DNA from 3 places in the Sinorhizobium terangae genome. Region 2 is predicted to be linked to each of the others. Evidence: riboswitches for the same ligand, from Rfam matches in the RefSeq annotation. Region 2 holds a riboswitch; each other region holds the start of a gene.
The links. A riboswitch is a leader RNA that binds a small molecule or an ion and turns the genes downstream of it on or off. The one in region 2 is predicted to bind thiamine pyrophosphate.
Positions count from the first base shown of each region.

Region 1 (10,548 bases), 720 kb from region 2:
CGTTGGAGGATGAGACGTCCGGCCGTTGGATTGCCGCCGAAGCGCTGAAGGCCGGCCATGAAGTGGAGGCCGCCGAGGTTTTCCAAAGAGCGAGACAGGGCGCGCCATGGGCGCGGGCGATCGTTTCGCAATCGGCTCTTCGCGTGGCAACGCTCTGTCGCGATATCCAGCTGATGTTCGATCCGGACCAGATCGTCATCGGCGGCGGCATCGGGCTTGCCGCCGGCTACATCGATGAGATGCGAGATCATCTGCAGTACGTCGCGCCGCGTCTCGCCCCTCGTCTCGTCGCGGCCAAGCTCGGCAGCCGCGCGGGCATTGTCGGCGTCGCCGATCTCGCGGGAGAGGGCGGGTAGCGACGCTGTCTCGCATGCATTCGAACGTCAAAAGATAAGAAAGGGAACAACTATGAAACTGAACAGGACGTCTTTTTCGGCCGCGGCCGTTCTTCTCGCAAGCGTTGCCCTGCCGGGCATATCCCACGCAACGGTGACAGTTCTCGGTTGGCCCGGCGGTTCGGAGGAGACCGCGCTGCGCGCAACCGTCGAAGCCTACAACGCCCAGTCCGGCATTGCCGATGCCGACAAGGTCGAACTGCTCTTCTTCAACCGCGACGGTTTCTTCGACAAATTGCAGGCGGACATGGCGGCTGGCTCCGACGCCTTCGATGTCAATCTCGTCGCGACCTATTCGATCGGCCGTTACGCGCCCTACATGGAGCCGGTAGATCTCGGCGCCGATGCCAGCAAGGTGTTCGGCGAGTCCGTGCTGAAGACGATGCAGTTCGATGGCAAGCAGTATGGCGTTCCAACAGACCTGTCCCTGCACTTCATGTACTACCGCAAGGACCTGGTTGACGCGCTGATGCAGGACGATGCCGCCAAGAAGAAATATGCGGAAATCGCCAAGGAGCATCTCGGCAAGGATCTGCAGCCGAAGGATCCGGACAGCTGGACCTGGGACGATTGGGCGGCGACGACGCTTTATTTCAGCAAGCAGGTGAATTCCGAAAGCCCGGTCCGCTACGGCACGGTGCTGCAAATGAAGAACCTGCTTTTCAACATGATGGTCTTCCAGTCGCTGCCGCGTTCCTACGGTGCGGATTGGACGGACAAGGACGGCAACGTCGCGGTCGATTCCGACGCGTACAAGACCGGCCTGGAGCTTTACAAGAAGCTCTATGACGCCGGTGCCTCGCCGAAGGATTCGCTAAGCTACGAATATGCGGAGACGAACGCTGCCTTTGGTTCCGGGCAGGCGGCGACGGCGCTGCAATGGAATGCCGCGGCCGCTGATTTGACGAATACGGAAAAGACCCCTGCGGTTGCTGCTGTCACCGGGATCGTCGCGCCTCCGGCCGGCCCGAATGGCCGCGCCGACCATATCCACGGCCTCGGTCTCGGCCTCAACAAGAATGCCAAGAACAAAGAAGGCGCTGTCAAGTTCCTGAAATGGCTGGCCACCGAAGAGGCCGCCTTGCTCTATGCCCAGAGCGGCGGTTCGCCGGCGCTTGCTCCCGACGTCGCGGCCAAGGTTGCAAAGGAGCGGCCGGACCTCGTCAAGCTTGGGGAATTCGCCAGCCAATACGGTTACGTGATGAATGGCGCCACCTCGGCAAACGCGCTTTCGGTCTACGAGCTGCAGGCAAAGGAATTCACCGGTTATTGGGCTGGCCAGCAAAGTCTCGAAGATGCCCTGGCGCATACAAAGGCCGGCATGCAGGACCTGCTGAAGAAGTGATTTTGAGCCGGACGCCGGGCAAGAGCCTGTCGTCCGGCGCATCTGGCGGATGGAAATGGCTATTGTAAACCGCGCCGAAGGCAGAGCCTATCTCACGCCGCTCGTGGGATTCCTGCTGTTTTTTCTGGGTTTTCCCGCGGCGGTCAATCTTATCTATTCGATCTCGACCGTCTCCTTCGAGACATTGCGCCGTCCGAGCCTCAGCGGTTTCGGCAATTACGCGGCGGTGCTTGCCGACCGCGAATTCTGGGGCGCCGTCTCCTTTTCCATGCGGTTCGGCGTGTTGACGGCACTCGCCGAATGCCTGATCGGACTTTTTCTGGCAGTTTTCCTGACGCCGCTGCTGGCGAAGCGGTCGTACCTGATGGCGCCGCTGATGCTGCCGCTGATGGTCGCTCCGGCGATGATCGGCCTCATGTATCGGCTTGTCCTGCACGAGTTCGCCGGCCCGGTGCCCTATTATCTCTTCGAATGGTTCGGCGACAGCCCGGCCTTCCTCGACGTTAACAACGCCTTCCGCACGCTGCTCGTGGTCGAAATCCTGCAGTGGACGCCATTCGCCTTCCTGCTCTTTTACATGGCCTATGCCGCGATACCACTCGAGGTTCGCGAGGCCGCATCGCTCGATGGGGCGTCGGCTCTGAAGGCCCTCTGGTGGATCGAACTCCCTCTGATGTTGCCGACGCTGGTGATTGCCTTCTTCATCCGCTTCATCGACGGCTTCCGCGTGTTTGACAACGTCTACGCGCTCACAGGCAGCGGGGCGGGTGGATCGACGACCTCGCTCTCGATCTACATCTACCAGGCCTTCTTCAAGGGCGGGGCGATCGGCAAGGCCGTTGCGGCATCCGTCGTGCTTTTCCTCGCGTCGCTCGCCGTGCTTTACGGCCTCAACTGGATAACCGGCCGAGGGAGGCGCTGATCGATGCTCAACCTGCTGCGCTGGCTTGTCTTCTCGATCGCCGTGCTTGCGATGAACTTTCCCGTCATCGTCACGGTGATAACGTCGTTCAAGAGCGCGCGCGAACTGTCGTTCAATCCCGGGTTCTGGATCGGCGAACCGACGCTCGAAAACTACACGCGGGTGCTGGGCGAGACCGACCGTTTCAACATCTACGGCTATCTCATCAACAGCACCGTCGCCTCGCTGATCGGTACGGGACTGGCGATCGCGCTCGCCTTTCCGGCCGCCTATGCCATCGCCCGGAGCGAGGCGGGAAAGCGCACATTGCTGCCTCTCATCATCAACCTGCGCGCCGTGCCGCTGATCATCTTCGCGATCCCGCTCTATATGATGTACCAGTGGCTGGGGCTGCTCGACACACAGCTCGGCCTCGGCCTGATCCTGACGATCGTCAACACGCCGCTGGCGCTCGTCATCCTCGTCAACGCGATCTCCGATGTGCCGTCGGAGCTCGATGAGGCGGCAAAAATGGATGGCGCCAGTTCCTGGCAGGTCATGCTGAAGATCATCCGTCCGGTGGTGCGTCCGGCCCTGGTCACGACCTTCATCTTCGGGTTCATCACCGCCTGGAACGAGTTCCTTTTCGGCCTGATGCTGACGACGAGCCGGGCCGTTCCGATGACCGTCGGAGCGTCGTTCTTCTTCGCCGCGAGCGGCGGAGGCGTGCAATGGGGCACCGCCTCCGCCGTCATGGTGCTCGGTGCGCTGCCTCCCGCCTTGCTGGGCCTGTTGATGTACCGGCAGATCTCGGCATCTTTGACCGCGGGTGCAGTTAAAGGTTAGGCCCGCGAGTGCGGTGCTTACTTGACCTCTCAGACCGGATCGGCGCCGATTGCCTTCAAGGCCGCGCGGGCCACTTCGAAATCCTGCTCACCGGTGCCGGAACCGACGCCGATGGCACCGGCGAGTTTGCCCCCGAAGCGAATGGGCAGGCCGCCTGCAAGATGCGTCACGCCGCCCTGCGATGCTATGCCCGCAGCAACCCCGAACTCAACCGCCATTGCACCGGTCGGTCCGTTGATCGAAGCTGCAGTGCGGGCCTTGGCGCGGGCGGTATGCATGCTGAGATATTTCGCACCATCCATGCGGATGCTGGCGATCGTCTCTCCGCTTGCGTCGACGATGAAGACGCATTGCGGAACGCCGATACTCTCCGCGTGGCGCACCGCGGCCGCCAGGGCAGTAATTGCGCCTTCGTGGGCAAGACTGATCGTCTCTTTATAATTTGCCATCGTGCTCTCCCTTCTCGCTACAGCGTCGCGCGTGTTGTCAGACGCGCTGTAACACTTTGAATTGCTGCGTGATTCCCTAAATCGGTTCCGATTTAGGGATTCGTGCAGTAGGACCCTACAATGACAAGCGAAAGTGAGAATGCCCGCATTCGGTGAAGCACTTTCACCGCCGGGCAACAAGTCGGCGGGCCGCGATGGTTTTGGGGTACAAAGGCTGATGCTGCTGCCTATGCGCGGCATGATGTTTCGGCCATAGTGGTGAAAACGAGAGGACAGGGATCCATGACATCGAATGAACTGGATGCGCGACGCCTTGAAATGACGGTTCTGATGACGCCAGACATGGCCAACTTCAGTGGCAAGGTACACGGCGGTGCGCTCCTCAACCTGCTCGATCGCGTGGCCTTCTCCTGTGCCTCGCGCTTTTCCAAGCAATATGCAGTGACGTTGTCCGTCGACCAGGTGATTTTCAAGGAACCCATCCACGTGGGCGAACTGGTGACCTTCCGCGCCTCGATCAATTATGCCGGCCGGACGTCCATGGAGGTCGGCATTCGCGTGGAGGCGGAGGATATTCGTGCCGGGACCCGGCGGCATACGAATTCCTGCTATTTCACCATGGTGGCCGTGGACAGCAGCGGCCGCCCGGTTGAAGTGCCGCAGTGGTATCCCGAGACGGCAACTGACCAGCGCCGACACCGCGCGGCCGAGTTACGCCGGACGTTGAGACGCGAGTTTGCCACCCGACTGGAGGCGGTTGCGCAAACTGGTCGCGATGTGGAGGGGGCAGGAGACTAGATCGCCGCACGAGCGTTCTTCTGCCGCGAAATGATTGGCTTATCTCGTACACCACGCGGAAAACCGATGTAACGGCGGCTGCCGCGAGTGGCGAATCTCCGCGCGCATGAAGAGACGGGGCCACAGGCGGGCCCCGACAGTAGCCCAGGAGACCAAACGCTCTCATCCCGGCCGAAGCGGCCGGGTTGTAATACAAGCGTGCCAGCCATGAGCATCTGCTTTGCGGTCACGCCAAGCGGCCAACCGCTTCAACCAGTGCCCGCAAAGCGTGGCCGGCTGGCCTCAACCGACAAATATGGCGCGCAGACGCGCGAACAGGCCTGTCTGCTTCCCGGCGATCGCCGAGCGGATGTGACGGGCTGCCGTCGCAGCGCTCACCGTTGCACCGAAGTGGCAGTAGCAGATAACCCTGTGCAATTGCTCGTCGCTCAGTTCGAAGAATCGCTTTGCTTCGCCATAAGTGTCATTTTCCATTCCGGCCGCCCGCAGGACGGGATCCTTGAATGCGACCGAGATCGGCGAGTCGTCGCCGCGCATGGTCGCACGCACTCTGGCCGGTTGGTACTCGGTCTCGTGCAGCGTCGAGAGGTGTCTGTGCGGAATTTGTTCCAGGAGTTCCGCCCAGCGTTCCAGACGCTCTGCGCGCGTTGTAAGCCGGCGCGGGAAGTCCTGTTTGACCTCTGCGACGATCTGCAGTTGCTCGAGTGCATGGTGCTTCATTTTGGCCTCCATTCAGACGATAGTTGCTCCGCCCCAGTTCCGAATTCAGCCCGCTATAAAGGTGACTCTTGCGCGTGCCGAAGTCCAATCACGATCTGTCGTGGAGGGCCGGATTCGTCAAAATGTGCAGCTTTCGCAACGGCGTGGCCGCATTGCGGGCCCGTTTTGCGCGTGTCCGGATGTATTGCCGAAAGGCCACAACCCCGTGCCGGCTACCACCGCCGCACGGGGTCGGATCATGACGGCGAGTTAGGCGCCAAAGCCGCCGTCGATGGTATGGAGCGCTCCCGTCGTGAAACCGGCTTCGGGGCCGGCGAGATAGGCCGCAAGGCCGGCGACTTCCTCCGGGCGGCCGTGGCGCTTGATCGCCATGAAGCTGTGCATGAAGTCGCTCATCGGGCCGTCTTCCGGATTCATGTCCGTCGACGTCGGTCCGGGCTGGATGACATTGACAGTTATGCCCCTGGCGCCGAAATCTCGGGCGAGACCGCGGGCCATGCCCTGCACGGCTGACTTTGTCAGTGCATAGGCCGCTCCGCCGGCGAAGGGCATTCGGTCGCCGTTTACCGAGCCGACGATGATGATGCGACCGCCTTCGGGCATCTGTCGTGCGGCTTCGACCGCCGCGTGGTAGGGCGCTCGCACATTCACGTCGATCATCCGGTCGACCGCATCCGCATCCACCTCAAGCGGATCGCCAAGCACCAGGGTTCCCGCGTTCACCACAAGTACATCGAGCGCGCCTTGATCCTTGACGACGTTGATGACAGCGTCCCGGTCCGCGGCATCGGACCGGATCGCAGCCGCGCCGGTTTCCGAAGCCAGCGCCTTTGCCGCCTCAGTCGCTCCAGCATAGGTGAAGGCAACGGTCGCGCCATCACCGGCGAAGCGCCGGACGATTGCCGCACCGATGCCCCGGCTGCCGCCGATGACCAAGACTTTCTTGCCATTGAAATTTGCCATGGTTCTCTCCTTGAGAAAAAGTGTAGTAAGCGCTACATAAATGTAATCGGAGGTGAGTGCAAGGAATTTTGTAGTGATTGATACAAAAAAAAAGACGAAACCGCGCGGTCGGCCCCGTGCCTTTGACGTCGACGAAGCCGTTGGCAAGGCGCAGGCGATGTTCCATCAGCGGGGGTATGACGCGGTCAGTCTCACGGACCTGACGGGGGCCCTCGGGATCAATCCGCCGAGCTTCTATGCCGCGTTCGGCAGCAAGGCCGATCTCTATGGGCGTGCGCTGGAGCGCTACGCGAAGACGGAGGGGCTGGACTTTGAGCGGCTGCTCGCGCCGGAAAAATCGTTGGACGAGGCGCTCGCGGCTTTGTTCGAGGCGGCGGCGGTTGCCTATACCGCAGATCCAGGCGCAACCGGTTGTCTGGTCATCGAAGGTGCGCGTGGCGGTACCGATGCCGCCGCCTGCGACATGGCAAAGGCGCTCTGGCGTCAGAGCCGGCAGGTGGTGCGCGATGCCATCGCCCGCCGGGAGACCGACCGCGCGGACGAGATCGCCGACTATGTGACGGCGGTGTTGGCGGGCATGTCGGCAAGTGCGAGGGACGGTCTCGACGTCGACCGCCTGCGTCGGATCGGGCGCAGCGCATCGTTAGCCTTCACGCACCAGAAGGCATAGTGAGATACCGTCAGTCGTGCGCGACCAGTCGGTCTTGGCGTGAAGCGGCTTTGTTGACAGATAGGCGCCGCTGTCCGATACAATGCCAATATACCGAGGGGAGCACCGAGCGGTGCTGAGACGGCGGTGAGCCGGACCCTTTGAACCTGATCCGGGTCATGCCGGCGTAGGAACGGGAACAGGGCCTTTGCGGCGCTCTAGCCACTTCTTCGCGATTTCCTGGATCTCCGTGATTTTCCAATCTGGAGACCGACCAAGATGCGCTTTCCTCCGTTTCCATCTGTTGTCGTGGTGCAACTCCGATGACTGCAATCGCGCTGACCATAGCCGGCTCCGATTCCGGCGGTGGGGCCGGCATACAGGCTGACCTCAAGACTTTCTCCGCTCTCGGTGTCTATGGCGCGAGCGTCATCACCGCCGTGACGGCGCAAAATACGAAGGGCGTCACCGCCGTTGCCGACCTTTCATCGGAAATAGTCACGGCACAGATCGACGCGGTCCTTTCCGATCTCGACGTCGCCGCCGTCAAGATCGGCATGGTCTCTCGTCAGGAGACAATCGCCGCCATTGCCGGCGGGTTGCGCCGCTTCGACAAGCAGGCCGTTGTCGATCCGGTCATGGTGGCGACTTCCGGCGACCAGTTGCTGCGCCCGGACGCCGTGGCGGCGCTGGTCGATGAACTCTTGCCGCTGGCGCTGGTCGCCACGCCAAACCTGCCGGAAGCCGCATTGCTGACCGGCCGTTCCATCGCCGAGGATGAGACGGAGATGGCGCGGCAGGCCGAAGCCATTCTCAAGACCGGTGCCCGTTCCGTTCTGGTCAAGGGTGGCCACCGGCAGGGCAGCGAGGCAACCGACCTCTTCTTTGACGGCAACAGGATTGTCCGCCTCCCGGCCCACAGGATCGAGACGATCAACGATCACGGCACGGGCTGCACGCTTTCGGCGGCCATCGCTGCCGGTCTCGCCCTCGGACGGCCATTGGTGGACGCGGTGCGCGACGCGAAGGCCTACCTGCACGCGGCGCTTTCCGCAGCGAATGCCTTGTCGGTGGGCGAAGGGCGGGGGCCTGTGCACCACTTCCACCGCTGGTGGTGATGGGGGGATCCGCGGGGACGTAGTCGAGCCGCATCCTGCACACCATAGCTAAGGTCGAATGCCGCCGCCTCGGTGTCGCCACTGTTGCGACGCAACATGTATTCGTCCATGGTTAATGGACGGGTTCCACGAAGGCAGCGATTTATGCAGTTCCTTGCTCGTCGTTTGGAAGCTTTCAACCGGGACGAACTGCCGGATTGGCGTCGGTCACCGACGGTGTTGGGTCGCGCACTGCGGCTCGTTCCGAGTCTTTTCGAATATTTCCTGTTCTATCTCCTGACGCTCGCCATTTTGGCGGGCGTGGTTGCACTGATGGTGCTGGCGTGGATCTTCAGGATCGATCGAAAGCCGTCGTAAGGGCTTTCGTCCAGAATTGCAAAATTTCAAAGAGTTAGATCATTTTGCTGCTTCCAACCGATGAAGCGCAGCGCCGCGTGTCTGAGAGACACGCGGCGCTAGATGGCAGATGCGGACGCCAGCCTCGGCTCAGGCCGCGGGCCGGTCGCCGCTGACCGAATGCTCGACGTAGTATTTGCCGTAACGATGTCGATACTTCTCGACGCCGCCGAAGTCGCTGTACTTGGAAAGCTCATCCATGTCGGTCTTGTTGAGGATGACCCCGAGCACCTTGGAATTGATCTGGGGCTCGGAATGCAGAACGTCGCGCACCAGGCGAGACGGCGTTTTTCCCCATTCGACGACGAAGATGAAACCATCTGCAAGTGGAGCAAAGGCCTTTGCGTCCACGACAGGCGCCATCGGCGCAAGGTCGACGACCACGTAGTCGAACGCATTGCGCGCATTCTCGATCAGATTTGCCATGGCAGCCGAGGCGAGTAGCTCGTGACTTTGATGGGGCTGATGGTTGGATGCGCCGCCGCCGACAGGGAAGATCGCAAGCTTGGTGCGCTGGTCGACTTTGATGCCGGCGGGCCAGGTGGCTTCACCCATCAGCGTCTCGACGAGCCCGGTGCGAGGGGCGGGCGTGATCATCTGGGTGAGGCCGGGCTTGCGGATATCGCCATCAATCAAGAGCGTCCGCTTTCCGCTCGCGGCCAACTGCGCCGCGAAGTTTGCGGCGATGACTGACTTGCCCTCGTCGGGAACCGCGGACACGATCCCGATCACGCGGCTATCGTTGCCGTGCAACATGTGATCGCAGGCAAGCTTGGCGTTCCGGAAAGTCTCGGCAAAAGAGGATTGTGGCGCTTCGAGGACCATGCGAGCCAAGCGCTGGAAGGCCACTGAGTCTTCGCCGATCACGTCCGGTTGCCTGTCGGACGCAAAGCGCGTGCGTACGAGTTCCGCACTCTTCTTCGTCCGTGTGCCGATCAACGGCACATAACCGAGCGACTTGTGACCGAGGATTGCCCGCACATCGTCTTCGAGCCGGAAGGTCCTCTCGCGGAACTCCTGGAAGGCGGCGAAGGCGCCGCCGGCCATCAAGCCGAGCACGGCGGAAAGAGCAAGCGTCAGGGTCTTCTTCGGGCTCGAGGGGGCTGTGGGAACGCCGGCTTCGGAGATGACCCGAGCCTTGGCGATCGGGAACGAGCGTTGCTGTGCTGCCTGCTCATAGCGGCCGAGATAGGACTCGTAAAGCGTCTTCAGCGCCGCCGCTTTCTGCTCCAGATCCCTCAACTGAACCAGTGACTTGTTGGCGTTCGTGTTTTTCCCCACGACTCCTTCGATGCTTTCACGCAACGACTGCTCGCGCGAGCGGGCGACTTCGTATTCGTTCTTGTAGCTTGCCGTCAGTTGCTGCAGTTCCTGGTAGATCTGCCGCCCCATGTCGGCCTGCTCGGCCCTCAGTGATACAGCCTGCGGATGGTCCTTGCCAAAGTTCTGAGAGACCTCCTGCTCGCGCTTCACGACAGCGAGATAGCGGGCCCTGAGATCGCGGATAACCATGTTGTCTCCCTCTTTGGGAGAAATCGTCGCGTTGTTGACGGCGGTCTCCGGCCCCTGGTCGACAATCGACTTGAACTGGTTGTAGCGCGCCGAGGCGCTGGCCGTGTCGGCCTGGGCGACGATGAGCTGGCTGTTGAGGTCCGACAATTGCTGTTCGGACATCAGCTCGCCGCGTGCGGCCGTCAGGCCGTTTTCGCTTCTGAACTGCTCAACCTCGAGTGCCGCCGCCAGAGAGCGCTGCCGCAAGTCCGTGAGGCGTTCCTGCAGCCAGACGGAAGCACGTTCCGTCGCTTCGAAATTGGCGTTCAACTGATCGGTAAGATAGGCTTGCGCATAACCGCGCACGACCGTTGCGGCAAGCTGGGGGTCGTTCGACTTATAGGAGAGAGCCACCACGGAGCTTCGCGATACGCGCTCGACCGTCAGGGCCTGCTGGATCAACGCCGCTGCCGCCAG
Region 1 is NZ_CP121660.1:936,675-947,222, forward strand. Features, by position in the region: gene QA637_RS23065 (putative N-acetylmannosamine-6-phosphate 2-epimerase) at 1-356, shown strand, start outside; gene QA637_RS23070 (extracellular solute-binding protein) at 409-1,740, shown strand; gene QA637_RS23075 (carbohydrate ABC transporter permease) at 1,796-2,662, shown strand; gene QA637_RS23080 (carbohydrate ABC transporter permease) at 2,666-3,487, shown strand; gene QA637_RS23085 (GlcG/HbpS family heme-binding protein) at 3,517-3,936, opposite strand; gene QA637_RS23090 (acyl-CoA thioesterase) at 4,219-4,734, shown strand; gene QA637_RS23095 (hypothetical protein) at 5,017-5,454, opposite strand; gene bdcA (SDR family oxidoreductase) at 5,704-6,417, opposite strand; gene QA637_RS23105 (TetR/AcrR family transcriptional regulator) at 6,494-7,087, shown strand; TPP riboswitch at 7,174-7,277, shown strand; gene thiD (bifunctional hydroxymethylpyrimidine kinase/phosphomethylpyrimidine kinase) at 7,390-8,184, shown strand; gene QA637_RS23115 (hypothetical protein) at 8,329-8,541, shown strand; gene QA637_RS23120 (polysaccharide biosynthesis tyrosine autokinase) at 8,671-10,548, opposite strand, start outside.
Region 1: it holds a riboswitch for thiamine pyrophosphate, as region 2 does, so the genes downstream of both, thiD (bifunctional hydroxymethylpyrimidine kinase/phosphomethylpyrimidine kinase) here and thiC (phosphomethylpyrimidine synthase ThiC) in region 2, are expected to answer to the same signal.

Region 2 (10,548 bases):
GAGCGGCATGCGGATCGCCTCGACGATCTCGCCGCCCGCCGCTTCGTACGCCTTCTTGAAGGCGTTCTCGGCATCGACGCCCGGGCCGTAATCGCTGACGACCGATATCACCTTCGAGACACCTGCATCCTTCGCGACCTTGGCGATCGGCGTCGAGGTCTGCCAGAGCGTGAACGAGGTGCGCACGACCAGCGGGCTCTTGGTGACGATCGCCGAGGTCGCGGCATTCATGATCACCAGCGGCACATTCCCCTGCTCGAGTAACGGCGTCACCGCCATCGCGTCGGGGGTGAAATAGAAGCCGGCGAGATACTGTACGCCCTCCTTGACGACGAGCTCCTGCGCCAACGCCTTGGACTGGGCCGGATCCGCCTGCGGCACGTCCCGGTAGATGACCTCGACGTCGTCGTCGCCGACCTTGCTGCCGTTCAGCGCCATATAGGCGTCGATGCCCGCCTTGAAATTCTTGCCCTGCAGCGCAAACGGGCCTGAAAAAGGTCCAATTACGCCAATCTTGATCGTGTCCGCTTCGGCTGCCCCGCTCATTGCCAATGCCGCCAGCGCGGCGAGAATGATCCGTTTCATTTTTCCTCCCTGCGACAGCCGGCTCACTCCGTCCGGCATCGTCTATTTATTAGTGTTCAGCCCCATCTTATTTGTGTTCAGCCCCATCCCGTCAGTCTGTCATGTCCAACCGCGATAAATAATGAAATGTCCGCGCTCGTTCCATAACTGCTGGGTTATGTTACCGCGACGAATGTTGAGCCTAGGTTCTCCCTGCCAAGATAACGCGTCGACGCTCAAAACACATGCTCCGCCACTGTCGAGGGCGGCGACGTGGCCATGTCGTAGTCGTCATCAAAACGGCAGGCCCACATAATTTTCCGCGAGCGCGGTGGCAGCCGCCCGCGAATGGGTGAGATAGTCGAGCTCGGCCTCCTGGATCTTCTGGTCGAAGTCGCTGGTGTCCGGGAAACGGTGCATCATCGTCGTCATCCACCAGGAAAAACGGACCGCCTTCCAGACGCGCGAAAGCGCTCGCGCCGAATAGGCATCCAGGCCGGCATTGGAGCGATCCTCGTAATGCTCAAGCAGGCCCTCGTAGAGATAATGCACGTCGCTTGCGGCGAGGTTCAGCCCCTTGGCGCCGGTCGGCGGCACGATATGGGCTGCATCTCCGACAAGAAACAACCGGTGAAAGCGCATCGGCTCAGCGACGAAGGATCGAAGCGGTGCGATCGATTTCTCGAAGGACGGTCCAGTCACCACCCGTTCGGCATGGTGAGCCGGCAGGCGGCGGCGCAGCTCGTCCCAGAAGCGCTGGTCGTCCCACTCCTCGAGCTTTTCGTCGCGCGAGCACTGGATGTAGTAGCGGCTGCGACTCATCGATCGCATCGAACAGAGGGCGAAACCGCGCGGATGGTTGGCGTAGACCAGTTCGGGGCTGACCGGCGGCACGTCGGCGAGGATGCCGAGCCAGCCGAACGGGTAGACCTTCTCGAAGGTGCGGATCGCCTTTTCCGGCACTGCCCTGCGGCTCACCCCGTGCGACCCGTCGCAGCCGGCAATGAAATCGCACTCAATGCGGTGCGTGCTGCCACCCTTCTCGTAGGTGACATAGGGCGCATCGCCGTCGAAATCATGCGGCGTAACGTTCACCGCCTCGTAAACCGTCGATGCACCGGTTGTTTCCCGACAGCCCATCAGATCGCGGGTGAGTTCCGTCTGACCGTAGATCAGCACGCGCTTGCCGTCGGTCAAGCCGAAAAGATCGATGCGATGATCGCGGCCGTCGAAGGCGAGCGAGACCCCATCATGCGGGAGCCCTTCGGCATACATACGCGCGCCGGACCGGGCCTCGTCCATGAGCCGCACGGTACCCTCCTCCAGCACCCCGGCGCGAACCCGGCCAAGGATATGATCCTTGCTGGCGCGGTCGAGGATAACGTTATCGATCCCGGCATGAGTCAGCAACTGCCCGAGCAGGAGACCGGACGGTCCCGAACCGATAATGACGACCTGCGTTCGCATGGACCTCCTCCCGTTGAGCACGTCGTTCGCGCGTTCGAACTTTTGGCCGCCCGCGAACCGGCTGCCCGACGTTGGCCCCGCACAAGAATTGTCTTTTGTCAGGAAGTTTGCGCGCCGCCCCGGCCTGTCTCAATGGACATTTCAGCCAAGAAATTGCACTTATCGAACATTGGCATTGGGTGAAAAAGATGAAGCGGGCGATCCCGACATATGAACTTTACGGTGAGGAGTCTGGAGAACGTCCGGATTTCTGGCTGCATTGCGAGACGATCCCTTCACGCAGCAGCCTGCACCATTGGGAAATCGGCCTTCACCGCCATGAGAGCTTTTTTCAGATCCTGTACATCGCCGGAGGGTCGGGCGACGCCGTATTCGGCCAGACGTCGCAGGCGATCTCTCCGCCGGCCGTGATCACCATTCCGCCCACGGTCAGCCATGGCTTCCGCTTTTCCCGTGACATCGACGGTTTCGTCTTCACGATCCTCGCATCGCACCTGCCGGCCGTCCCGGGCGGCCGCAGCAGACTGGGTACATGGCTGGCAAAACCTTGCCTGACGCCGCTCGGCGAAAGCGAGGACGGCCGCTACGTCGCCGAGACCTTGCAGCGCCTGGCGGAGGAATGGCAGGCGCGGCGCAGCCACCGCACGGGCCTGCTGGACGCCTATCTCTCGACGGTGCTGACGCTGACGGCGCGGCTCGCAGAAGCACCGCGCCAGGACGCAACTGTCGCGGAAAGCGAGAACGAGCGCCGGATGGAGCGCTTCGACGCGCTGCTTCGCCAGCACGTTCTTTCGCATCGACCGGCCGCGTTCTACGCGCGAGAACTCGGCCTGTCGCAGACGCATTTGAACCGCGTGGTCCGGTCGATGACGGGGCAGAGCGTGCACGAGGTCATCGCCGAAAGGCTCTTGAACGCGGCGCGGCGCGAGCTCGTCTTCACGCGTGCGAGCGTCCAGGAAATAAGCTTCCGCCTCGGCTTTTCAGACGCGGCCTATTTCTCACGCTTCTTCGTCCGTCACGTCGGGACCACACCGCGGGCCTGGCGCATGGCCGAGCGGCAAAAGCTTGGCGTGTGACGGTGCGCGCTGTCTCGTCGGGGGCGGTTGAACAGGCCGCCTAAGAAGCCTGCATTTCCTCGATGGAATCCACCCGATCCGGATAGAAGGCCATGTGGTCCTTGATTTCGCGCACCGCCGCATGCGGGTCTTCATAGGTCCAGATGGCGTTCTTCGAGCGGTCGCCGCCTGGTGTGATGCTGTAATAGGAAGCATCGCCCTTGTAGGGGCAATGTGTCGAGTGCTCGGTGCGTGCAAGCAGCGACATGTCGACGTCCTCGCGGGGAATATACTGCACTGGCGGATAGGACGCCTCGCGCAGGGTCAGTGCATCGCGCGTATCGGCAACAACGCGGCCGTCGAGCTTGACGACAACGCGCGCCGGATTGTGGTCGATGGTGATCGGATGATCGGGCCCGGGAATTTTGATCGGCTTGTCTAACATCAGCGAACGCCTCCGGATTTGATCCTTCTTACATAGGGTCAGGCCTCCCGCTTCCCAAGGGCGGCAACTCCGATCGGGCTGCACGCGACCGGACGTCGAAAAAACAGGGTTGACGCAGCGGCGATATCGGTGACTATTTGCATCCATTCACCAGGGGGGTCCCGGCAAGGGGCTGAGATACTGCTAAAGCGCGCAGTGACCCGTTGAACCTGATCCAGTTCATACTGGCGTAGGGACGGTGCGGACGTGCGAAGGCCAGGATTCCGTGTTCCCGTGATCCATCGGCGCAGCGTCTTTTCATCCTTCCGGCTTCAGAACTGGGTCTCCAACGCGAAAACTTTGGAGCCTCAAGATGAATGTTTTCAAGCCTCTCGCAGCGCCCTCGGTCACGCAGGGCCCTCTTCCGGCCTCGCAGAAAGTCTACAAGCCCGGCGAGATCCATCCCGATATCCGCGTGCCGATGCGCGAGATCGCCCTGCATCCGACCTCTGGCGAGCCGCCGGTCACCGTCTATGATTCCTCCGGCCCCTATACGGCCGAGGGCGCGGACATTCGCATCGAGGCCGGCCTGCCGCCACTTCGCCGCGACTGGATCCTTGGGCGCGCTGACGTCGAGGCCTATCAGGGCCGCAGCGTCAAGGCGGAGGACAACGGCTTTGCGACCGGCGAAAAACTGACGCCCGAATTTCCCGTTCGCCACCAACCGCTGCGTGCCAAGGGCGGGCAGGCCGTCACCCAGCTCGCCTATGCCCGTGCCGGCATTATCACGCCGGAAATGGAATTCATCGCCATCCGCGAAAATCTCGGCCGCAAGGCGGCAAAGGAGGCGCTTCAGCGCGATGGCGAAAGCTTCGGCGCATCGGTTCCCGATTTCGTCACCCCGGAATTCGTCCGCCGGGAAGTCGCCGCCGGCCGGGCGATCATTCCGGCCAACATCAACCATCCGGAATCGGAACCGATGATCATCGGCCGCAATTTCCTGGTCAAGATCAACGCCAATATCGGCAATTCCGCCGTCACCTCGTCGATGGCCGAAGAAGCCGAGAAGATGGTCTGGGCGACGCGCTGGGGCGCCGACACGGTCATGGACCTTTCGACCGGCCGCAACATCCACAACATCCGCGAATGGATCATCCGCAATTCGCCAGTGCCGATCGGCACGGTGCCGCTCTATCAGGCGCTGGAGAAGGTGAACGGCATCGCCGAGGACCTCACCTGGGAGGTCTATCGCGACACGCTGATCGAGCAGGCCGAGCAGGGTGTCGACTATTTCACCATTCATGCGGGCGTGCGGCTGCACTACATCCCGCTGACCGTCAACCGCGTTACCGGCATCGTCTCGCGCGGCGGTTCGATCATGGCGAAATGGTGCCTGCATCATCATCGCGAGAGCTTCCTCTATGAGCACTTCGAGGAGATCTGCGACATCTGCCGCGCCTATGACGTCTCCTTCTCGCTCGGCGACGGCCTCAGACCCGGCTCGATCGCCGACGCCAACGACGCCGCGCAGTTTGCGGAACTGGAAACTCTCGGGGAACTCACGAAAATCGCCTGGGCGAAAGATTGCCAAGTGATGATCGAAGGCCCCGGCCACGTGCCGATGCACAAGATCAAGGAGAACATGGACAAGCAGCTTGAAGTCTGCGGCGAAGCACCCTTCTACACGCTCGGGCCGCTGACGACCGATATCGCTCCCGGCTACGACCACATCACCTCAGGCATCGGCGCGGCGATGATCGGCTGGTTCGGCACGGCCATGCTCTGCTACGTGACGCCGAAGGAGCATCTGGGGCTGCCCGACCGCGATGACGTCAAGACGGGCGTCATCACCTACAAGATCGCGGCCCACGCCGCCGATCTCGCCAAGGGACATCCGGCCGCCCGCATCCGCGACGACGCGCTGTCGCGCGCCCGCTTCGAGTTCCGCTGGGAGGACCAGTTCAACCTCTCGCTCGATCCGGAAACCGCCCGCAATTTCCACGACGAGACGTTGCCGAAGGAAGCGCACAAGGTCGCCCATTTCTGCTCCATGTGCGGCCCGAAATTCTGTTCGATGCGGATCTCCCACGACATCCGTGCCGAAGCACAGAAGGAGGGGCTCGCGGCCATGGCCGAGAAGTATCGCGAGGGCGGCGACCTCTACATGCCGGTCGATGAGGCGGAGCGGCTGGCCAAGCGGACACCGGCCGAATGACCATGCGGGTCCTCGTCAAGGGAGCGGGCGTTGCCGGCCTCGCCGTCGCGCGCGAACTCGTCGCGCGTGGCGCTGACATCACGGTCGCGGAGCCAGAGCCGGGCTTCGCGGCCGCCGCATCCTGGTACGCCGGCGGCATGCTTGCGCCCTGGTGCGAGCGGGAAAGCGCCGACAAAACCGTGCTCACGCGCGGCCGCGGCGCCGCCGACTGGTGGGACCGCGCGCTTCCCGGAGAAGTCCGGCGCAACGGAACCCTGGTCGTCGCGCTACCGCGTGATGCCGGCGAACTAAAGCGCTTCGCGTCCAGGACCTCTGGTTACGAGTGGCTCGATGCCGACGGCATTGGCGCGCTGGAGCCGGCGCTCGCCGGGCGGTTCCGGCAGGCGCTGTTCTTCCCCGGGGAAGCGCATCTCGACCCGCGCCGGGCGCTTTCGTTACTCAGCAAAAAGCTGGCGGCGCGGGGCGTCGCTTTCGTTCGCGACGAAGACGACGGCCGCTTCGACCTCCTCGTCGATTGCACCGGTGCGTCGAAGATCGGCAGCCTCGAAGGCTTGCGCGGTGTTCGCGGCGAAATGCTCTATCTCGAGACTGAAGAGCTCGAACTGTCGCGGCCGGTGCGCCTGCTGCATCCGCGCATTCCGCTCTACATCGTGCCACGCGGCGATGGGCTCTTCATGTGCGGGGCGACGATGATCGAGCGCGACGATGCCGGCCCGATCACCGCCCGGTCGCTCATGGAGTTCCTGAACGCAGCCTACGCTCTCCATCCGGCCTTCGGCGAGGCGCGCGTCCTCGAGAGCGGAACCGGCGTGCGCCCCGCCTTTCCCGACAACCTGCCGCGCGTCCTCCGTGCGGGAAAAACCATCATCGTCAACGGCCTTTACCGCCACGGTTTCCTCCTTTCGCCGGCCCTGGCGAGCGAAGCGGCCGGACTGGTCCTTGGCGAGCAAGACCGAAGGGAGATTTCTCGATGAGACTGATCGTCAATGGCGAAGAACAGGACGTCTCCGCCGCCACGCTTTCCGAGCTTCTGACGCAGCTCGATTTCGAAGGGGACTGGCTCGCAACCGCCGTCAATGGCGAATTGGTTCACCGAACCGATCGGGCAAACCGCCGGCTCAATGATCGCGACCGGATCGAAATTCTCTCGCCGATGAAGGGAGGCTGAAGATGCTGACATTATACGGACAGGAGCTCAGCTCGCGCATGCTGCTTGGAACGGCGCGATACCCCTCCCCCGCCATCCTCGCCGATGCCGTTCGGCAGGCGGGCACCGAGGTCGTCACGGTATCGCTCCGCCGTGAAACGGCCGGCGGCCGACAGGGCGGCGCCTTCTTAGAACTCATCCGCGAACTCGGCGTGCGCGTCCTGCCGAACACCGCCGGCTGCCACACAGTGTCGGAAGCGGTGCTGACGGCGAAGATGGCGCGCGAGGTCTTTTCGACGAACTGGATCAAGCTCGAGGTCATCGGCCATCACGATACGCTTCAGCCGGACGTGTTCGGGCTCGTCGAGGCGGCGCGCATCCTTGCCGGCGAAGGGTTCGACGTCTTCCCCTATACAACCGATGATCTCGTGGTTGCCGAACGGCTGGTCGAGGCGGGCTGCAAGGTGCTGATGCCCTGGTGCGCGCCGATCGGCAGCGCCATGGGACCGCAGAACATCGCGGCGCTTCGAACCATGCGCGCGCATTTTCCCGATATGCCGCTGATCGTCGACGCGGGCATCGGCCGGCCCTCGCACGCGACGACCGTGATGGAGCTCGGCTATGACGCGGTGCTGCTCAACACCGCCGTTGCCGGTGCCGGCAATCCGGCGCTGATGGCCGCAGCCTTTGCCAAGGCGATCGACGCAGGGCGTGCCGCTTTCGAAGCGGGCATGCTCGAACCGCGCGACATGGCCGTCCCCTCGACCCCCGTCATCGGAAAGGCAGTCTTCTCGTGAAGCTCGACCCGTTCTATCTCATCGTCGACAGCGCCGACTGGATCGAGCGCCTTGTGCCGCTCGGCGTGAAACTGGTGCAGCTTCGGATCAAGGACCGGAGCGATGAAGACATCCGGGGCCAAATCCGGGACGCGAAGGCGGTCTGTGCCCTCCATGGCTGCCAATTGATCGTCAACGACTACTGGCAGATCGCAATCGAGGAAGGCTGCGACTTCGTCCACCTCGGCCAGGAGGACCTTGCCGAGGCCGACGTCGCGGCGATCCGCTCCGCTGGACTGAAGCTCGGCCTTAGCACCCATGACGGAACGGAGCTCGAAACGGCACTCGCCGCCAAGCCGGACTACGTGGCGCTTGGACCGATCTACCCGACGATCCTCAAGAAGATGAAATGGGAGCCGCAGGGGCTTGCCCGCATTTCCGCCTGGCGCGAGCGCGTGCGACCGCTGCCGCTGGTCGCGATCGGCGGATTGAACACCGACCGGCTCGAAGGCGTCTTCACCCACGGCGCAGACAGTGCGGCCGTGGTCACCGACATTACGCTGAATGCCGATCCGGAAGGGCGGACGCGGGAATGGATCGAAAGGACCGCGCGCTGGCGCTGAACCACACGCTTGCGAAGATGCGCGGCTGGATGACGGACGTCACGCCGCGCGATCTGCGCGCCGGTTGGAGGCGAGCGTCGGATCCTGGGCGTATACGAGCCCGGGCCGGACGATCCATTCCCCGGCCCGGAGCGACTGGACATCGAACCGGCCGCTCTCGTCGCGCGGCGCGACACCGACGAACCGATACTGAAGGCCGTTGTCGTCGATGACGATCTCGCGGATCGGACGACCGGCGAGATGTCCGATTACGCTTCCTTCGAATTGCACGTTCGCCAGGATGAAATACTCAACTGGCAGGTTCCGGCTGGTCTTCCAGGTAATCCTGAAGCCGTTCTTGATCTTCATCGTCTCTTACTCACTGCAAGCGGCGGTCACGCCGCCGATACTGATCTCCAGGCCGGGCCCGCTTGACGCGACAACTGTGGAATTCTGAAGGCATCGCCCGCCAAAAACGTTTCCCGTTCGGCGCCACCGTGACCCGAAGTCGCATGGCAAATCGATACCTCACTCACCTCAAAGACATGAGGAACGCATAAGTTCCGGCAGGCCGGCACGTTGCCTTCGCTTGCGTCTTCGGTAAGGCGACCGTCAGCCTGCAGCTTCGGTCCGCGACTCGTCGGTCGCGGTCACGGCAAAGCTTCTTGTCACGGGAATCCAGCCAGCCCAAGTCCTTGGGCTGAAGAACCTCTTCCGGGCCGCAGACGCAGCGCTGCCGAATTTAAGATCTTGCAGCCGACTCCGCCGACGCGGAATTGCCGGAGAAAGCAAAGACGTCGATCGGTTCGTCGAGCCCCCTTACCGGATAGGAGCCGAGATTTGCCAACTCGCCCTGGCATTTCGCCATCTCGACGAAGGCCCTGGAGAGCAGAATGGGCCGCTTGATCACCTTTGTCAGGCTTTCGAGGCGGGACGCGATGTTCACGGCCGGCCCGATCACCGTGAAGTCGAGGCGTTTGCTTGAGCCGATGTTGCCGTACATCACGTCGCCGACATGGACGCCGATGCCGTAGCCGAGCGGTTCATGGCCCTTTTTCAGGTTCTCTTCGTTCAACCTGGCAAGCGCCGCCTGCGCTTCGCTGATCGCGCTGAGAAGATTGCTGCAGGCCATCGGATCGCTCAGCGGGAAAATCGCCAGCAGGCCATCGCCCATGAACTTGAGTATCTCGCCGCCATGCCGCTCGATCGGCTCGCACATCGCATCGAAATAGCCGTTCAGCAGCTCGATCACGTCGTCGCGCGGCCAAAGATCGGACAGTTTCGTGAAGTCGCGAAGATCGCAGATCAGGATCGCGGCGCCGACTGTCACGCCGCTGCCGCGCGTCGTCGCGCCGGCCAGGATCTGTTCGCTCGCATGCGGTCCGACATAGGTTTCCAGCAGCGTCCGGGCAAAGCGGTTCTTCAACCTGATCTCGCTGACAAGCGCCAGCACTGGCAGGAGATCGGCGAAGACCGCCATGTCGTCGTCGCTGAAGCCGCCCGGCCTGTCGCTAGCGAAGGTCACCGCATGCCGCTTGCCGAGCGTATGCTCGAGCGGCCAGATGAAATAGTCGGTGAGACCGCTGGCGCGCAGCTCATCGTAAAGGGGGTATTGCGGGCCGCCGGCCGCGGGGTCATCAAGGTGCGCCCGCACCTCCGACGCGCCGTTATTGAACTCGTGCAACGGACTGTTCAGATATTGCTCCGTGTCCTCGATGCCGTATTCATAGGTCTGGAGCTCCGCCTCCGACAGCCCCTTTCGCCAGAGGATGCGCGCGCCGATCCATTGCGGATGGTGGATCCTGAAATGAAGCGTCGCCCGCGCGACCGGGACGCCGGCCGTCACCAGCCGCTCGCACATTTCCACGAAGATGTTATCGATGAAACGCTCGCCGCGCGTCTCGTTGATCAACCAGTCGACGATTTTCCGCCCTTGGATCGGCCGGTTTCCGTCGTCCTGGCGCGCCTCGGCAAGATCCGGATTCAATAGCGACTGCATTGCGACACTCCGTCATCGCCGACAGCACCGTTGTATCTTCTCGGATCCAAACAGGTCGCTGCGGCACTTCGAATCGCTGCACGTTCCTACTGCAACCGACACTGATTCGAGCAGACATGCAGGATATATACATTGGGGTAATGTGGCGCACCGCGGCGTGATTTTTAAGGGGTCGGTTGTGGAAAAGCCCCGGAACGACTGTCCCGGGGCTTTCTTGCCGTCTGACCGGGAGAAAAGTCAGGCGGCCTGAACCTTCTTGGAAACGCGTGCCCATTCGGGGATCCAGTCGCGATGCGCCG
Region 2 is NZ_CP121660.1:215,872-226,419, reverse strand. Features, by position in the region: gene QA637_RS19775 (ABC transporter substrate-binding protein) at 1-585, opposite strand, end outside; gene pobA (4-hydroxybenzoate 3-monooxygenase) at 859-2,031, opposite strand; gene QA637_RS19765 (helix-turn-helix domain-containing protein) at 2,220-3,107, shown strand; gene QA637_RS19760 (DUF427 domain-containing protein) at 3,148-3,531, opposite strand; TPP riboswitch at 3,674-3,785, shown strand; gene thiC (phosphomethylpyrimidine synthase ThiC) at 3,884-5,725, shown strand; gene thiO (glycine oxidase ThiO) at 5,728-6,699, shown strand; gene thiS (sulfur carrier protein ThiS) at 6,696-6,893, shown strand; gene QA637_RS19740 (thiazole synthase) at 6,896-7,669, shown strand; gene QA637_RS19735 (thiamine phosphate synthase) at 7,666-8,271, shown strand; gene QA637_RS19730 (hypothetical protein) at 8,311-8,619, opposite strand; gene QA637_RS19725 (adenylate/guanylate cyclase domain-containing protein) at 8,993-10,249, opposite strand; gene melA (alpha-glucosidase/alpha-galactosidase) at 10,487-10,548, opposite strand, start outside.

Region 3 (10,548 bases), on a different replicon from region 2:
CTCTATTCCGACAAGCTCGTCACCTTCGAGGACGACCAGGGCGCCTACGACCAGAAGGACGCCGCCGGCTTCATCAAGCTCAACGCCTTGCGCCTGCGCACGCTGGCGGCGCGTAACCGTTAAGAACTGGCATTTCAGACGAAACCCGCGGCGGAGCAATCTGCCGCGGCTCTTTCGTGACTACAACACCGCCGTTTGATCCTGCGCTATTCCGCCGCTTTGCGAAACGGCGTCTCCGCGGCCGTCGGCGCGATGAGCGGCCTCAAACGTACGGTCCTTCGATACCAGAAATAGCTCGCTATCGAGATGAGACCGAAACCCGGAATGATCGTGCCAAGCGCCAGCGCCGGGGCGCCGACGAGAGCGGCGAGCGCCCCGCCGATGAGCCCCGAGCTCATCTGGATGAAGCCCATCATGGCCGATGCCGTGCCGGCGATATGCGGGAAGGGTACCATGCAGGCTGTCATCATATAGGGCATCACAAAAGCAATGCCGAAAGCGTAGATGCCGACCGGCGCCATCACCGAGAGGAAGGTGGGCTGGAGCGCATGCATCGTGAAGGAGAGGGCAAGGCTGGCCATACCGATGAAGGCGAGGCCAGCGGGCACGAGCGCCTGCGGCGTGAAACGCCGCATCAGCAGCCGCACCGTGACGGTGCCGGAGAAGAAGAGGCCGGATTGCATGAGCATGCCGACCCCGAATTCGGTCGGTGTCAGGCCCACTTGCCCGATCAGCACGAAGGGCAGCATCGTCGCCCATGCGTAAAGCGCGCCGACAGCACCGGCGATCACAAACGTCGAGGACACGAAGCGACTGTCCGTCAGCAGTTCGCCATAAGCCCTGAGGATCGGCCGCAAGCGCCCCTTGCTGCGGTCCGGCGTCACCGTTTCCACCATGAAGAACTGCACGGTGAAGCAAGCCATCAGGGCGAAGCCCACCATCAGGAAGAAGATCGACTGCCAGCCGAAGAGGCCGAGCGCGATGCCGCCGAGCGTTGGCGAAACCGCCGGACCGAGCGCCAGCATCATGCCGATCATGTTCATGATGCGGGCAGCGGGGGTGCCGGTGAACTGGTCGCGCACGATGGCGCGCGCCACCGTCATGCCGACGGAGGCGCCGACCCCCTGCACCAGACGTCCGGCCAGCAAGACGCCGATCGAGGGAGCGAAGGCGGCCATCAGGCTGCCGGCGAGATAGATCGCCATGAAGATCAGCGTCGACGAGCGGCGGCCGATAACGTCGGAGAGCGTGCCCGAGACGAGCTGGGCAAAGGCGAAGCCGCCGAAATAGAGCGATAGCGTCATCTTGATCGCCGCCTCGCTGGTGGCGAAGGCGCGTACGAGCTCCGGCATCGCCGGCGTGTAGAGCGCCATGGAAACCGGGCCGAGCGCCACCAGGAACGCACCGATGATGCTCGTGCGTCGCTCGCTCATCCTGAGCGTCATTCGGCCGCCCCTTTTTCCCGATTGCCTTCCTTGCCGGCAAGGCAGGGATCAAGCCGGCGAAGGTTGTCGCGCAGGATCCGGAGATTGCCGCGCAACAATTCCAGCCCCCCCTCGCCGAGACCCTCGGTATAGGCGCCCATCATTTCACGCAAACCCGCCATCATCTCGTCGATGAGCGGATCGGCCCGGTCGCTGACGACGACGTTCTTGGCGCGCCGGTCGGCCGGGTCGGGCACCCGCACGACGAGCCCCAGCGCTTCCAGGCGATCGAGATAGGCCGAGAGCGTCATCGGCTCGATACCCATGCGGGTGGCGATTTCCGCCTGCTTGATGCCTTCCGTCGTGGCGACCTGGATCAGCGTGCGCGCCTCGCCCGGCGTGATCCCGAGCTGCATCGCATTGACCTTGCGGTCGAAGGCGGCGCGGAGCAGGCGGGAGACGTCGTTGAGCAGCATCCCGGTCGTTTCGGATTCAAGTTTTCTCGGCATTTCAATCGTTCATAGGGAATAGTAAGTTTTACTTATCATATTCCCTGGATGCGTTCAACGCAGGGCGATGAAACGTCAGTACCAAAGGCCCAAGACCCCTCCCCACAAGGGCGAGGGGCTTGGCGGCCGCGGCCAGCATAGTTGCCATTCTATCTTCTGAGCTCGCGCAAGCGTTCGGCACGAGAGGGATGTGGGCGCGGCATCGAAAGCCCCTCCCCCTTGTGGGGAGGGGTTGGGAGGGGTCTTGTCGTAATCTGGAGAACAACTCAGCCCTCGAGCTCTTCGCGCAGCATCTCCAACTCCAGCCATTCCTCTTCCATCCGCGCGAGCCCTTCCTTGAGCTTTTCCAACTCGGCGGCAATTTTGGCAAAGCCGTTCGGGTCCTTCGAAAACAGATTGGGGTCGGCCATCTTCTCTTCGCGCCTGGCGATCTCGGCTTCGGCCTTGGCAATCTCCTTCGGCAGATTTTCCAGCGCGAACTTCTGCTTGTAGGAGAGCTTACCCTTGGCCTTCGGCGCTTCGGATGCAGCCGCCGGAGCATCGTTCGCTTTGGCCTTTTCCGACTTTTCGGCCTTCCGCCTGTCTTCAATCGCGCCCTTGCGCTGCGCCATCATGTCGGAATAACCGCCGGCATATTCGATCCAGCGGCCGTCCGGCGCCTCCGGATTGGCCGGCGCGATCGTCGACGTCACGGTGCGGTCGAGGAAATCGCGGTCGTGGCTGACGAGAATGACCGTTCCGGCGAAGCCGGCGACGATCTCCTGCAGGAGGTCGAGCGTTTCGATGTCGAGATCGTTGGTCGGCTCGTCGAGGATCAGCAGATTGGTGGCGCGCGCTAGAATACGCGCCAGCATAAGCCGCGCCCGCTCGCCGCCCGAAAGCTCACGGATCGGCGTACGGGCCTGCTCCGGCTGGAAGAGAAAGTCCTTCATGTAGCCGGTGACGTGGCGCTGCTCGCCATTGACGAGGAGGTTGTCGCCACGGCCATCGGTCAGGTAGTGCGCCAGCGTCTCGTCGAGATTCAGGCCCTCGCGCTTCTGGTCGAGCGTCGCCATCTCAAGATTGGTGCCAAGCTTGACGGTTCCGGAGTCCGGCTCGATCTGGCCGGTCAGCAACTTGAGCAATGTCGTCTTGCCGGCGCCGTTCGGGCCAACGAGGCCGATCCGGTCGCCGCGGTGTACGCGGATCGAGAACGGCGCGACGATCATGCGATCGCCATAGGCCTTGGTGATTTTTTCCGCCTCGATGACCAGCTTGCCGGATTCCTTCGCGTCGGCGGCCGTCGCTTGCACCGTGCCCTGCGGCCCCTTGTGGCCGCGATAGCGCGCCCGCATGTCCTGCAGTTCGCCAAGACGGCGCATGTTGCGCTTGCGCCGGGCAGTAACACCATAGCGCAGCCAGTGCTCCTCGCGCTCGATCGCCTTGCCGAGCTTGTGCTGCTCCAGTTCCTCGGCCTCAAGCACCTCGTCGCGCCAAGCCTCGAAATGGCCAAAGCCGCGATCGAGCCGGCGCGACTGGCCGCGGTCGAGCCAGACGGTCGCCGTCGAAACCTTTTCGAGGAAGCGCCGGTCGTGCGAGATGAGCACCAGTGCCGAGCGGCTGCGGACGAGCTCGTCTTCCAGCCATTCGATCGTCGGAAGATCGAGATGGTTGGTCGGCTCGTCGAGGAGCAGGATGTCGGGCTCCGGTGCCAGTACGCGCGCAAGCGCTGCGCGCCGCGCCTCGCCGCCCGAAAGCTGCCGCGGATCCTCTTGCCCCGTCAGCCCCAGATGCTGCAGCAGATAGGCGACGCGGTAGGGATCGTCACTCGGGCCAAGCCCCGCTTCCGCATAGGCCTGGACCGTGTCGAAGCCCTCGAAGTCTGGCGCCTGGTGCAGGTAGCGCACCGTCGCCGAGGGATGACGAAAGATCTCGCCCGATTGCGGCTCGACAAGACCGGCGGCCATCTTCATCAGCGTCGACTTGCCGGAACCGTTGCGCCCAACGAGGCAGATGCGGTCGCCGGGCTCGACCTGCAGGTTGGCGCCCGCGAGAAGCGGTGCACCGCCGAAGGTCAGAAAGATGTCATCAAGCTTCAGAATGGGTGGCGCCAAGGTTTCAGGCTCCGGAAAGATCATGGGGCCGGGCAAGAATGACCGCCCGGCCGGATTTCAAGGAAAAGCGGACCGCCCCCTCCGCAACGTTGGAAATGGTCCGTGACGAACCGAAGGGCAGAGCGAAATCGTCGAGCGGATAACGCGCATTTCCGATGGAGAGGCCGGACAGTGCGCTGAGCCCGAGAATCGAGAAGAGGCTGCCCTTGGGAAGGTCGATCTCCTGAGATCCTACCAGCAAGGGATAGGCTTCCTCCTCGCCGGAGGTCATCAGCACCGGCAACCCCTCTTCGGCGATTGCCACGGCGCGCAAAAGATGCAGGAAGGCATGGTCGCTTCTGGTGCCGCCGAGGGCACCGACGAAGATCAGCGACGTTGCGCCCCGCGCGAGCGCCGCATCGACCCCGATCTCGCCGTCGGTCGCGCTCTTGGCCGCAGGATAGCGCTCGCGCGGCACCTCCGCATATGCGGCCAGCAACGCGTCGTCGGTCGAATCGAAATCGCCGACCCAGAGCTCGGGAACGATACCAAGCGTCTTTGCATGACGCATGCCGCCGTCGGCCGCGATGAAGCGACTGCCGGAGAGCTGGCTTGCAAGCCGCTCGGTCCGGGTGAGCGAGCCGCCGAGAAGGATGGTGAAGGTCTGTTGGGCCATGGCAGAAGCGCATAGCGCAAACAAACGACCAGATCACGATGATTTTGGGTCGATTCGACCCAAAATCATCGTGATCGATTCCAATGGATTAGAGCGGGATGCGGGCGGAAAACCGCGCGCACTTTTCCTCATCCCGCTCTAAGGAAAAGGCCGAAAACCATTTTGCGGCAGCAAGGGTCGCGCTTTTCGGCAGCTCGATCGCTCGCGATCAGCCTTCCGACAGCGTTTCGCCGGGAAAAAGCATACCGGCATAAATGCCGGGCGTCGAATCCGCTATCTCCACCGCGCCGACGGTGCGGACGTAAAAATCCGCAGGCCCGACACCGCCTATGACAGCATAGCCGTAGCCGGCGGCGCGCATCGCCATCAGGCTTTCGATAAGCAGCGCCTCGCCGATCCCCTGACCGCGCATCGCCTCGTCGACGCCTGTCGGCCCGAAGAAGCCAAGCGCGGTGACGTCGTGGCAGGCGAAGCCGACGATCCGCTCCTCGTGAACGGCGACATGAATCCGCGTCGGAGTCGACGAGAAGGCGGCCTCCGCCTCGCCCGCCCAACCGGCACCGAACCGTTGTTCGATCCACGTGAGGACGATCCTGCGTTCCGCAGCCATCGCCCGGCGAATGCTGATGCCGGGACCGAGCCGGGAAGCACGCCTTTCCGGCAAGGCGTAGAGACGGACGAGCATGTCTGGCATGAGAATACCTCCCCGCTACGGCGCAGCGTTCAATCAGACGCGCCTTCGCACTTTGACTTGCGGCATGTGGTTACCCTCAAACCGGCCAAGACTTGAGGAAACATGCGGTTGGCGAACAAACGCCGCCGACAATTGTTTGGTCTAATAGCGCAGATGTCTCGGACGGCAAATGTTTCCGCCGAGACCCGGCTTGCAAGACCTGCCGCTGAAAGCTAAATCTTTTGCAGCTCTAACGGGGTGCCTTCGGTCCGCTTCATGGAACCAAGGCTGAGAGGCTCAAGCCAACCCGCGGAACCTGATCCGGCTCATACCGGCGGAGGGATTAGAAGCGATCGGACCGATGCGCCCTTTTCCCGCAACATCAACAACAGGGAGAGAGGTGCCCGTCATGCCCAATTACACCAAGTTGCTTCGCCGGCTGGCGATTACGGCGATGGCCGCGGCTTTGCCGTTCGCCGCTCATGCCGCCGAAAAGACTCTGACGATCTATACCTATGAGAGTTTCATCAGTGAATGGGGGCCTGGCGCGAAAGTCGCCGAGGCTTTCGAGAAAACCTGCGGCTGCGACGTCAACTATGTCGGCGTCGCCGACGGCGTCGAGCTTCTGACACGATTGAAGCTCGAAGGCGAGCAGTCGAAGGCGGACATCGTGCTCGGCCTCGACACCAACCTCGTTGCGGAAGCCAAGGCGACCGGCTTCTTCGTCCCGCACGGTCTCGACACCGCAGCTTTGAAAGTTCCGGGCGGCTTCTCGGACGACACCTTCGTTCCCTATGACTACGGCCATTTCGCCGTGATCTACGATACCGAAACCTTGAAGAACCCGCCGAAGAGCTTGAAGGAACTGGTAGAGGGCGATCCTTCGCAAAAGATCGTCATCGAGGATCCGCGCACCTCGACACCGGGCCTCGGGCTGCTGCTCTGGGTGAAATCGGTTTACGGCGATGAGGCGGCCGCCGCCTGGGCCAAGCTCAAGGACCGGGTGCTGACCGTGACCCCCGGCTGGTCGGAAGCCTACGGCCTCTTCACCAAGGGCGAAGCACCGATGGTGCTGTCCTACACCACCTCACCGGCCTACCACATGGTGGCGGAAAACACTGAACGCTATCAGGCCGCTCCCTTCGCCGAGGGTCACTACATCCAGATCGAAGTGGCCGGCGTGACGAAGAACGCCAAGGAGCCGGAACTCGCCAAGAAGTTTCTGGCCTACATGACCGGCCCGGAATTCCAGTCGATCATTCCTACGACCAACTGGATGATGCCGGTTGCGGCGACCAAGGAACCCCTGCCGGACGCCTTCGGCAAGCTCGTCACCCCGCAAAAGACATTCCTGATGTCTTCCGAGGAGGTCGCCGCCAACCGCAAGGCCTGGATCGACGAATGGCTGGCGGCCATGAGCAAGAACTGAGGCCAGCTTGTCCGCTGCGGCCGAAAAACGGATGACGATTGCCGCGGGGGCCTTCGGCCTTGGCGGCATTCTGCTCTTTGTCGCCCTCGCCGTGGTCGCCCTCCTCGCCCAGTCGGGCGGCGGTTATACCGGTGCCCCGTTCGACGCCTATGTCTGGCGCGTCACCCGCTTCACGCTGCTTCAGGCGAGCCTCTCGACGATTCTCTCCATCCTGTTCGCAGTGCCGGTGGCGCGTGCGCTCGCCCGCCAGGCGCGCTTTCCCGGCCGCATCTGGTTGCTGCGGCTGATGGCGCTGCCGCTTGGCCTGCCCGCGCTCGTCGCGGCGCTTGGCCTCATTGAGGTTTGGGGCCGGCAGGGCTTTCTCAATAGCGCTCTCGTCGCGATCGGGCTCAACGGTCCGATCAGCATCTACGGCCTCGTCGGCATTCTTCTCGCCCACGTCTTCTTCAACATGCCGCTTGCCGCGCGGTTGATGCTTGCCGGAATCGAACGGATTCCGGGGGAATACTGGCGCACTGTCGCCAATCTCGGCATGCCTTCGGCCGCAATCTTCCGCTTCATCGAATGGCCGGCGATCCGCGGGCTATTGCCGGGCATCGCCGGTCTTATCTTCATGCTCTGCGCCACCAGTTTCACGCTCGTGCTGACGCTCGGCGGGGGACCTGCCGCAAGCACGATCGAAGTGGCGATCTATCAGGCGCTGCGTTTCGATTTCGACCCGCCGCGCGCGATCGCCCTTTCCGGCCTTCAGATCGCGCTCACGGGTGCGCTGCTGCTCGTTCTGAAGGTCCTAGCGCCGCCACCGCCTGAAAGCGAGACGACCGGCAAGGCAATGCGGCGGTTCGATGGCTTGAGCGGACGGTCACGACTAGCCGACGGCCTCTGGCTCGTTCTTGCGCTCGTCTTCGTCGGACTGCCGTTCGCCGCGATCGCCTATTCCGGCCTGCAGGCGGATTTGCCGAGGCTCGCCCGCGATGCGGCTGTCCACCGTGCGTTCGCCACCAGCGGTGCGATTGCCCTGCTTTCGGCCGCGATCTCCGTTGGCGCGACCGCCATGATGATTCGCGCGCAGCAGGTTACCTTGAGGCGACGGCAGGTTGGAGCGGCCGCACGCGGGTTTTCCGGCATGATCGGCGCCAGTACCTCTCTCGTCCTGCTGGTGCCGCCGGTCGTTCTCGGCGCGGGCTGGTTCCTGCTGTTGCGTCCCTTCGGCGATGTCGCGCGTTTTGCACCGGCCGTCGTGATCGCCATCAATGCGCTGATGGCGCTTCCCTTCGTCCATCGCGTGCTCGCTCCGGCAATGGCCACTCATGCGGCACGCACGGATCGGCTGGCGGCGAGCCTCGGTATCGCGGGCTTTCATCGTCTGCGATGGATCGACTGGCCGCCGTTGCGCAAACCGTTCCTCATGGCCTTTTCCTTCGCCATGGCATTGTCGCTTGGCGATCTTGGAGCGGTGGCGCTCTTCGGATCGCAGGACATGACGACATTGCCGTGGCTGCTTTACAGCCGCATGGGAAGCTATCGCACCGCCGACGCCGCGGGACTTTCATTGCTGCTCGGGCTCATCTGCCTGATCCTCACGGTGCTCGGCACGGCGGGAGAGGACGGCGTGCGCGAAGGAAGAGACGCATGAATTCGCCAGCCTCCGCTTCCGCGGCCGTTTCACTCAAGGACGTCGAAGTCCGTTTCAAAACGACGAAGCTCACGTTCGACTGCGTGATTCCGGCCGGGCAGATCGTCGCGGTCGTCGGTGCGTCGGGGTCGGGCAAATCGACACTGTTTAACGTCATCGCCGGATTTGAAGAGCCGGAGCAGGGTGCGGTCGATGTTCTCGGAGAGGACATGGCGGGCCGCCTGCCGGCCGAGCGCCCGGTGTCGGTCATCTTCCAGGAGCACAACCTCTTTGCTCATCTCGACGCCGCAACCAATGTCGGTTTCGGCATCAGCCCGGCCTTGCGCCTGACCGATATCGACCGGGCCAAGGTGACCGATGCATTGAAGCGCGTCGGCCTCGATGGCTTCGGCGGACGCCTGCCGCCGACGCTTTCAGGCGGCGAGCGTCAGAGGGTCGCGCTCGCCCGCGCGCTCGTCCGCCACCGGCCGCTGCTCTTGCTTGACGAACCCTTTGCCGCGCTCGATCCGGGCATGAGAGCGGAAATGCGCGAACTTTTGCGCGACCTCCACAACGAGGAAGGCAATACGATCCTGATGATCACGCATCACCCCGATGACGTGAGACTGCTCGCCGACAGCGTGCTCTTTCTCGACCGGGGACGTATCATCGCTCACGACCCTGTCGATCGGTTTGTCGAACGGCGCGACGTCACGGCGATCAACCGCTTCCTCGGCCGCGAATGAGGCTTGCCGTCGCCGATTTGAGGACGAAATCATGCAGCAAGTCAAAGCGCTCCGGCGACCCTGGCGCGTCGGAAGACACGCAAGGCGTCCGTGGGAATTTTTCGCTAAATTACCGTTCGCCACAATTTGACCGCCGCGCTGTGCGACGCGCGGAATATCCGACGGTTGGCGCGATGTTCGCGCATCCGTTGCTGTGATACCACGGGGCAACTATTTCTGCGGGGATCAGTAGGCAGACTGCGCTGAAATCGTTACAGCACGGTCATGGCTGAAACACCCAGGCTGGAACACGGTATCCGGCTGAAAAAGTAGGATTTTTCAACGTCGGCGCTTAAGTTGTGGCAGGCGCCGGCGAGGGGAACGGGCTGAGGCATGGTTAGGCATACAGTCATCGACGGCCGGAATCCGACGCGACGCGGCGGCAAGAATGCACGATTAATGGTTGCATTCCTGGCGACTACGTTGCTGTCGGCCTGCCAGTCGCTGATCGAACAGACCTACGAGCCGACCGTTTCCCCCTCGTCAAATCCGCAGATCGTCGAGGAAGTGCAGAAGAACGATCCGCGCGCCCAGCTCGGCGCACGCGAACACCCGCGGATCGTTGCGAGCTACGGTGGCGAATACAAGGACGCCAAGACCGAACGGCTGGTGGCGCGCATCACCGGCGCGCTGACGGCGGTTTCGGAAAATCCGCAGCAGTCCTATCGCATTACCATCTTGAATTCCCCTGCGATCAACGCCTTTGCACTCCCGGGCGGCTATCTCTACGTCACGCGCGGTCTTCTGGCGCTCGCGAACGATGCCTCGGAGGTCGCTGCCGTGCTCTCGCACGAGATGGCGCACGTCACCGCTAACCACGGCATCGAGCGCCAGCAGCGCGAAGAGGCCGAGGTGATCGCGAGCCGGGTCGTCTCCGAGGTGCTTTCCTCCAATCTGGCCGGAAAACAGGCGCTCGCCCGCGGCAAGCTGCGGCTTGCCGCCTTCTCGCGCAATCAGGAGCTCCAGGCCGACGTGATCGGCGTGCGCATGCTCGGCGAGGCGGGATACGACCCCTATGCCGCCGCCCGCTTCCTCGATTCGATGGCGGCCTACGCCCGCTTCACGGCGGTCGACCCGGAAACCGACCAGAGCCTCGACTTCCTGTCAAGCCACCCCAACGCGCCGCAGCGCGTCGAACTGGCGCGCCGGCACGCGCGTGCCTTCGGCGCCGAAGGCACGATCGGCGATCGCGGACGCGACTATTATCTCGCCGGTATCGACGGCATCCTCTATGGCGACAGCCCGCAGGAAGGGTATGTCCGCGGCCAGACATTCCTGCACGGCCAGCTCGGCATCCGCTTCGACGTGCCGTTCGGCTTCCAGATCGACAACAAGGCCGAGGCGGTGCTCGCGACCGGCCCGGGT
Region 3 is NZ_CP121659.1:3,417,342-3,427,889, forward strand. Features, by position in the region: gene QA637_RS16235 (argininosuccinate synthase) at 1-123, shown strand, start outside; gene QA637_RS16240 (multidrug effflux MFS transporter) at 207-1,445, opposite strand; gene QA637_RS16245 (MarR family winged helix-turn-helix transcriptional regulator) at 1,442-1,933, opposite strand; gene QA637_RS16250 (ABC-F family ATP-binding cassette domain-containing protein) at 2,200-4,026, opposite strand; gene QA637_RS16255 (thiamine diphosphokinase) at 4,031-4,681, opposite strand; gene QA637_RS16260 (GNAT family N-acetyltransferase) at 4,890-5,375, opposite strand; TPP riboswitch at 5,599-5,714, shown strand; gene thiB (thiamine ABC transporter substrate binding subunit) at 5,764-6,783, shown strand; gene thiP (thiamine/thiamine pyrophosphate ABC transporter permease ThiP) at 6,815-8,419, shown strand; gene QA637_RS16275 (thiamine ABC transporter ATP-binding protein) at 8,416-9,144, shown strand; gene QA637_RS16280 (M48 family metalloprotease) at 9,517-10,548, shown strand, end outside.
Region 3: it holds a riboswitch for thiamine pyrophosphate, as region 2 does, so the genes downstream of both, thiB (thiamine ABC transporter substrate binding subunit) here and thiC (phosphomethylpyrimidine synthase ThiC) in region 2, are expected to answer to the same signal.